DNA from 2 places in the Streptomyces sp. GbtcB7 genome. Region 1 is predicted to be linked to the other one. Evidence: predicted binding sites of a transcription regulator. Region 1 holds the regulator's gene; the other holds the start of a gene.
The links. The regulator HspR, encoded in region 1, represses chaperone genes until heat shock. The targets are predictions, from matches to a motif close to TTGAGNNNNNNNNNCTCAA.
Positions count from the first base shown of each region.

Region 2: the regulator HspR is predicted to act here: its motif matches at 870-888, upstream of dnaK (molecular chaperone DnaK).

Region 1 covers NZ_JAGXJM010000040.1:84,616-88,432, reverse strand. Annotated here, with positions in the region: gene dnaK (molecular chaperone DnaK) at 1-150, shown strand, start outside; gene grpE (nucleotide exchange factor GrpE) at 147-806, shown strand; gene dnaJ (molecular chaperone DnaJ) at 840-2,024, shown strand; gene KVT44_RS44705 (heat shock protein transcriptional repressor HspR) at 2,029-2,475, shown strand; gene KVT44_RS44700 (PA14 domain-containing protein) at 2,540-3,817, opposite strand, start outside.
Region 2 covers NZ_JAGXJM010000011.1:98,724-102,540, reverse strand. Annotated here, with positions in the region: gene KVT44_RS19490 (hypothetical protein) at 1-270, shown strand, start outside; gene KVT44_RS19485 (OsmC family protein) at 379-804, shown strand; gene dnaK (molecular chaperone DnaK) at 935-2,800, shown strand; gene KVT44_RS19475 (helix-turn-helix transcriptional regulator) at 2,877-3,743, opposite strand; gene KVT44_RS19470 (helix-turn-helix domain-containing protein) at 3,799-3,817, opposite strand, start outside.

The DNA.
Region 1 (3,817 bases):
AAGCTCGGCCAGGCCATGTACGCCGACGCCCAGGCCGCGCAGGCCGCCGGTGGCGCCGAAGGTGCCCCCGGCGCCGAGCAGGCCAAGGCCGATGACGACGTCGTCGACGCCGAGATCGTCGACGAGGAGCGCAAGGACGGTGCCGCGTGACGGAGGAGACCCCGGGCTTCGACGAGAAGCCTGACGTCCCCTCCGGCGCCACCCCTGACGACGCCGAGTCGCAGGCCGCCACCGCCTCCACGGAGGAGGCGGCGGCCCCGGCCGGGGACGCATCAGCAGCACAGATGGTCGGTCTGACCGCACAGCTGGACCAGGTCCGTACGGCGCTCGGCGAGCGCACGATGGACCTCCAGCGGCTCCAGGCCGAGTACCAGAACTACCGCCGCCGGGTCGAGCGCGACCGGATCGCGGTCAAGGAGATCGCCATCGCGAACCTCCTGACCGAGCTCCTGCCGGTGCTCGACAACATCGCCCGCGCGCGGGACCACGGCGAACTGGTCGGCGGCTTCAAGTCGGTGGCCGAGTCGCTGGAGACCGTCGCGGCGAAGATGGGCCTCCAGCAGTTCGGCAAGGAGGGCGAGCCCTTCGACCCGATGATCCACGAGGCCCTGATGCACTCGTACGCGCCGGACGTCACGGAGACGACGTGCGTGGCGATTCTGCAGCCGGGGTATCGCATCGGCGAGCGCACCATCCGCCCCGCGCGGGTGGCGGTCGCCGAACCCCAGCCGGGGGCGCAGACCGTCAAGGCCGACGAGGCCGAGGCGGCCGACGACAAGGAGAGCGGTGGCCCGGACGAGGGCTGACGTTGAACGCATGAGAGAGGAGGGGCGTCGAGGATGAGCACCAAGGACTTCATCGAGAAGGACTTCTACAAGGTCCTCGGCGTCCCCAAGGACGCCACCGAGGCAGAGATCAAGAAGGCGTACCGGAAGCTCGCCCGCGAGTTCCACCCGGACGCCAACAAGGGCAACGCCAAGGCCGAGGAGCGCTTCAAGGAGATCTCCGAGGCGAACGACGTGCTCGGAGACCCCAAGAAGCGCAAGGAGTACGACGAGGCACGCGCCCTCTTCGGCAACGGCGGCTTCCGTCCGGGTCCCGGCGCGGGCGGCGGCAACTTCAACTTCGACCTGGGCGACCTCTTCGGAGGCGGCGCCCAGGGCGGAGCGGGCGGTGCCGGTGGCTTCGGCGGCGGCATCGGTGACGTCTTCGGGGGCCTGTTCAACCGCGGCGGCGCGGGCACGGGTACGCGGACCCAGCCCCGGCGCGGCCAGGACATCGACACCGAGGTGACGCTCAGCTTCACCGAGGCGGTGGACGGCGCGACGGTCCCGCTGCGGATGACGTCCCAGGCGCCCTGCAAGGCCTGTTCGGGCACCGGCGACGCGAACGGCACACCGCGCGTGTGCCCGACGTGCGTCGGCACCGGCCAGGTCGCGCGCGGCTCCGGCGGCGGTTTCTCGCTCACGGACCCCTGCCCGGACTGCAAGGGCCGCGGTCTCATCGCGGAGAACCCCTGCGAGATCTGCCACGGCAGCGGCCGCGCCAAGTCCTCACGCACGATGCAGGTCCGCATCCCGGCGGGAGTGAGCGACAGCCAGCGCATCCGCCTCCGGGGCAAGGGCGCACCCGGCGAACGGGGCGGCCCGGCAGGCGACTTGTACGTCACGGTCCACGTGGACGCCCACCCGGTCTTCGGCCGCAAGGGCGACAACCTCACCGTCACCGTGCCCGTCACCTTCGCGGAGGCGGCACTCGGCGGCGAGGTGCGTGTACCGACCCTGGGCGGCCCCCCGGTCACCCTGAAACTGCCCCCGGGCACGCCCAACGGCCGTACGATGCGGGCCCGCGGCAAGGGTGCCGTCCGCAAGGACGGTACGCGCGGCGACCTCCTCGTCACCGTCGAGGTCGCGGTCCCCACGGACGTGTCGGGCAAGGCTCGCGACGCCCTGGAGGCGTATCGCGAGGCAACCGCGGGCGAGGACCCACGGGCGGAGCTGTTCCAGGCCGCGAAGGGAGCATGAGCAGATGGACGGCCGTCGTCGAAACCCCTATGAACTGACCGAGGAGACCCCGGTCTACGTCATCTCGGTGGCGGCCCAGCTCTCCGGCCTGCACCCGCAGACCCTGCGCCAGTACGACCGCCTCGGCCTGGTCTCCCCGGACCGCACCGCCGGCCGGGGCCGGCGCTACTCGGCCCGCGACATCGAACTGCTCCGCACGGTGCAGGCGCTGTCCCAGGACGAGGGCATCAACCTGGCCGGCATCAAGCGCATCATCGAGCTGGAGAACCAGGTGGCCGCCCTCCAGTCCCGCGTCGCGGAACTGGAATCGGCCCTGGACGGCGCCGCTGCCGCGATGCAGCAGCGCGAGGCCGCGGTGCACGCCTCGTACCGCCGGGACCTGGTCCCGTACCAGGAGGTCCAGCAGACGAGCGCGCTGGTGGTCTGGCGGCCGAAGAGGCAGTCGGACTAGTTCCCACGTAACGAAGGGGGTGGGGAGGTCGTCGACCTCCCCACCCCCTTCGGCGTGCCTCGGCTCACCGCGCCGGTTCGGTGACCGCCCAGTCGCCGGCGGGCAGGGTCTCGGTGCCGTCGGCCCTCACACCGGTCACCCAGTAGTAGGACGTGGTGCCGCGCTTCGCGCCGGTGTCGAAGTACTCGAACGCTCCGGCCGAGGTCTCGTGGATCTTCTCGTACGCGGCGGTGGCGGGGTTCCACCGATAGACGCGAAAGCCCTGCGCGGGCTCGGCGGACTCCTCTTCGCCCGCTCCGAGCCCGGACCAGGTCAGGCGGTTGCCCTCGGCGCCCTCCGCCGGAGTCGCCTCCAGGTGCAGCGGCGAGCCCTCGGGCGTCGGCACGCTCGGCGTGGTGTCGAGCTCGGTCGCGGCCACGGCCTCGGCCGTCCGGGTCCACTTGAAGGAGGAGTTCCCGGACGTGTCGATGGCGTCGACGAAGAAGCAGACACGGTCGCCGTCCGGGCGGGTGGTGTACGAGTACGAGGTGGTGTCGGCCGGCAGATACGCCGTCAGCGTTCCGGAGCACACCTGCTCCTCGCCCTCGTCGCCCCAGAGCTCACCCCAGTAGACGGTGTACCGCCCGAGGTCGGTGGCCGGGTTCTTGTCCCACTCCAGCTCGAAGCCGTACTCGGTCGGGGTGACCGTCAGCCCGGTGACGGCGGGCGGCGGGGTGAGGTCCTCGCGCTCGCCGGCGGCGGCCACGGAACGCGCGGACTCGTTGGCCGCCGCGTCGAGAACGGTCACCCGGTAGTAGTAGGTGACGCTCTCGACGGCCGAGGTGTCCAGGTACGAGAGCTTGTCCGTACTGCCCACCTGGGCGTACACGCCGTTCTCGCTCGTCGCCCGGTAGACGCGGTAGGACACCGCTCCCGTGACCCCGTTCCAGTCGAGCTGCAGCCCGCGGGACACGGAGGTGGCGATCAGCCCGGCGGGCGCGGCGGTCGGGGTCCGGTCGACGGTGGTCACGGCCTGGTCGGCGGTGCCCGTCGACTCGTTGCCGGCCTTGTCGTAGGCGCGGACCTCGTAGTAGTAGGTGTCGCCGGTCGCGGGCACGGTCGTGTCCGTGTACGAGGTGGCGGTCGTCGTACCCAGTCTCGTCCAGGCGCCGCTGCCGTCGACGCGGCGGTAGACGCGATACCCCGCGAGGTCCATCTCCTTGTTCTTCGCCCAGCTCAGCTTGGCGTTGCCGCTCGCCGTGTCGTACGAGACGGAAGTCCCGCTCGGCGTGAGGGGCTTGACCTTGTCGACGGTGGCGGTGGTGCGGGGGGTGTAGGCGAAGGAGACGTTGGCGGCGCCGGT
Region 2 (3,817 bases), on a different contig from region 1:
TTCTGCGACGCGGCGCCGCACGACGCGGGCTATCTTCCGGTCACCGAGATCGCCGGTCGCGTACGGGTGCACGGGCGCGGCGGTACGGTGCTGCAGCCCGGCATCGATCTGCTGCACCGCGCGGACGACTTCCCGCCGGGCGCGCCGCTGCTGGTCATCACGGACGGCTGGTGCGACGTGCTGCGGGTGCGGCGCGAGCACGCGTATCTGATTCCGCAGGGCGCGCGGCTCCCGTTCACGGCGCGGGGACCCGTCTTCCGGGTGCGGTGAACCGTCTTCGCGGTCTCGGTGAGCCGTCATTCTGGGTGAGTCGCGCGCAGGTGTGATCGGATGGTGCGCACGGACCCCGAAAACGGGACCCCATCGAAGGGAATCATCGTGGCAACCACGCGCACCGCGCACACCGTGTGGGAAGGCAACCTGCTCGAGGGCAGCGGCGTCGTCACCTTCGACTCCTCCGGCATCGGCCAGCAGCCGGTGACGTGGGCGTCGCGGGCGCAGGACGCCAACGGCAAGACCAGCCCCGAGGAGCTGATCGCCGCCGCCCACTCCAGCTGCTTCTCCATGGCGCTGTCGCACGCCCTCGCGGGCGCGGGCACCCCGCCCACCAAGCTCGTCACCAACGCCGACGTCACCTTCCAGCCCGGCGAGGGCATCACCGGCATCCACCTGACCGTGGAGGGCACGGTGCCGGGCCTCGACAACGACGGCTTCGTCGCGGCGGCCGAGGACGCGAAGAAGAACTGCCCGGTCAGCGCGGCGCTGACCGGCACGACGATCACCCTGACGGCCAAGCTGGCCTGACGTCCGGGAGCAGTACGGCGCCGCGGTCCCCGCGCAGGGCCCGCGGCGCTGTCATGTCCGCCCCATTGACAAGAACGCACTCAAGTTTTGTGCTTGAAGGTGGGCAGCGCCCTGGCGGAAGGGGACGGACATGGCACGTGCGGTCGGGATCGACCTCGGTACGACGAACTCGGTGGTGGCCCTCCTGGAAGGCGGCGACCCCACCGTCGTGACCAACGCGGAGGGTGCGCGCACCACCCCCTCCGTGGTGGCCTTCGCCAAGAACAGCGAGGTGCTCGTCGGCGAGGTCGCCAAACGGCAGGCGGTGACGAACGTGGAGCGCACCGCGCGCTCGGTCAAGCGCCACATGGGCGACGCGAGCTGGCGCTTCCCGGAGAAGGGCTCCGTCGACGGCACCCGCTACCGCGCCCAGGAGCTGTCGGCGCGCGTCCTGCAGAAACTGAAGCGGGACGCGGAGGCCTACCTCGGCGAGGACGTCACGGACGCCGTGATCACCGTGCCCGCGTACTTCGACGACGCCCAGCGCCAGGCCACCAAGGAGGCGGGCGAGATCGCGGGCCTGAAGGTGCTGCGGATCATCAACGAGCCGACGGCCGCCGCCCTCGCCTACGGCCTCGACCGGGGCGAGGAGCAGACCGTCCTCGTCTTCGACCTGGGCGGCGGCACCTTCGACGTCTCGCTCCTGGAGATCGGCGACGGCGTCATCGAGGTCAAGGCGACCAACGGCGACACCCGGCTCGGCGGCGACGACTGGGACCAGCGGATCGTCGAACACCTCGCACAGCGCTTCAAGGCCTCGTACGGCATCGATCTCGGCCACGACAAGATGGCGCTGCAACGGCTGCGCGAGGGCGCCGAGAAGGCCAAGATCGAACTGTCCAGCTCCTCCGAGACCACCATCAACCTGCCCTACATCACCGCCACCGCCGACGGCCCCCTGCACCTCGAGGAGAAACTGACCCGCGCCCAGTTCCAGGAGCTGACCGCCGATCTGCTCGACCGCTGCAAGACCCCCTTCCACCAGGCGGTCAAGGACGCGGGCGTCAAGCTCGCCGCGATCGACCACGTCATCCTGGTCGGCGGCTCGACCCGGATGCCCGCCGTCACGGACCTGGTCAGGGAACTCGCCGGCAAGGACCCGCACAAGGGCGTCAACCCGGACGAGGTCGTGGCGCTCGGCGCGGCCCTCCAGGCGGGTGTCCTCCGGGGGGACGTGAAGGACGTCCTGCTCCTCGACGTCACCCCGCTGTCCCTCGGCATCGAGACCAAGGGCGGCATCATGACCAAGCTCATCGAGCGCAACACCACGATCCCGACCCGCCGTTCGGAGATCTTCACCACGGCCGTGGACAACCAGCCCTCGGTCGGTATCCAGGTCTACCAGGGCGAACGCGAGATCGCCGCGTACAACAAGAAGCTCGGCGTCTTCGACCTCACCGGGCTGCCGCCCGCGCCGCGCGGAGTCCCGCAGATCGAGGTCGCCTTCGACATCGACGCCAACGGGATCATGCACGTCTCCGCGAAGGACCTCGCCACCGGGCGCGAACAGAAGATGACCGTCACGGGTGGCTCCGCGCTCCCCAAGAACGACATCGACCGCATGATGCGCGAGGCCGAGCAGTACGCCGAGGAGGACCGCGCGCGCCGCGAGGCCGCCGAGACCCGCAACCAGGCCGAACAACTCGTCTACCAGACCGAGAAGTTCCTCCGCGACAACGAGGAGCGCATCCCCTCCGGGACGAAACCCGAGGTCGAGTCCGCCGTCGCCGACCTCAAGCGCCTCCTGGAGGACTCCGCCACCGACACCGCCGCCCTGCGCGGCGGCGTCGAGAATCTGGCCTCGGTGAGCCAGAAGATGGGCCAGGCCATGTACGCCCAGGCCCAGCAGACGCCCCGGGAGGAGCCGGCCGCCGAGCACACCACGGCGGCGGAGGAGGGTGTGGTGGACGCCGAGATCGTGGACGACGAGAGGGAGACGAGGGGCGGCGCGGCGTAAGGACCCTCGAGGTGAGGGGCTCGAGGAGAGCCCCTCCCTGGGAACTCCCCGCCAAGAGCCCCTCCCTGGGAACTTCTCAGTAGGAGTCCCGGATCTCCCGCAGGATCTCCTTGGTGCGGGGCACGGAGGCGGCGTGGGCGGACATGTGGTCCAGCACTTCCAGGTGCATGGCCACCTCGGCGCGCGAGTCGAGGTAGATGGCACCGGTCAGGTACTCGCTGTAGACCATGTCGGGCAGTTCCGGCTCCGCGAAGCGGAACAGCGCGAAGGAGGTGTACGTCCCCGGATGCGGGCCGCTCGCGTACTCGGCGACCTGGACGGAGATGTCGTCGCTCTCCATCTCCCGCAGCAGCCGGTCGATCTGGTCCCGCATGACCTCGCCACGGATGCTCACCGGACGCCGCAGCGCGGTCTCGTCCATGATCACCCAGAGGTGGGGCCGGTGCTCGCGCCCCAGCAGCAGCTGCTGCCGCGTCATGCGCAGCGTCACATGCCGCTCGATGGCCTCGGGGCCCGTCTGGCCCACCGTTCCCGCCTCCAGCACGGCGCGCGCGTACTCCTCGGTCTGCAGCAGCCCGGGCACGAAGTGCGGCTCGTACGAGCGGATCAGACGGGCGGCGCCCTCCAGGCTGACGTGCATGCTGAACCAGTCCGGCAGCACATCGTGGAACCGCTGCCACCAGCCCGGCTGGTTCGCCTCCTCGGCGAGCGCGACGAAGGCGGCCACCTCGTCGTCGGCCACGCCGTACGTCGTCAGCAGCACCTGGAGGTACGGGATCTTGAGGGCGACCTCGGCCATCTCCATCCGCCGCACCGTCGCCGGGGCGACACGCAGGACACGCGCGGCTTCTTCCCGCTTCAGCCCGGTGGCCTCCCGCAATTCCTGCAGCCGCCGCCCGAGCACCACTTGCCCCACGGTGGGCGCAGCCCGCCGCTCACTCACGCCACGCCCTCCCCAAGCGCCGAAGCCACCACTCAAACGGATCGGCGACGCTCCGTCAAGACACCAGTGACTGA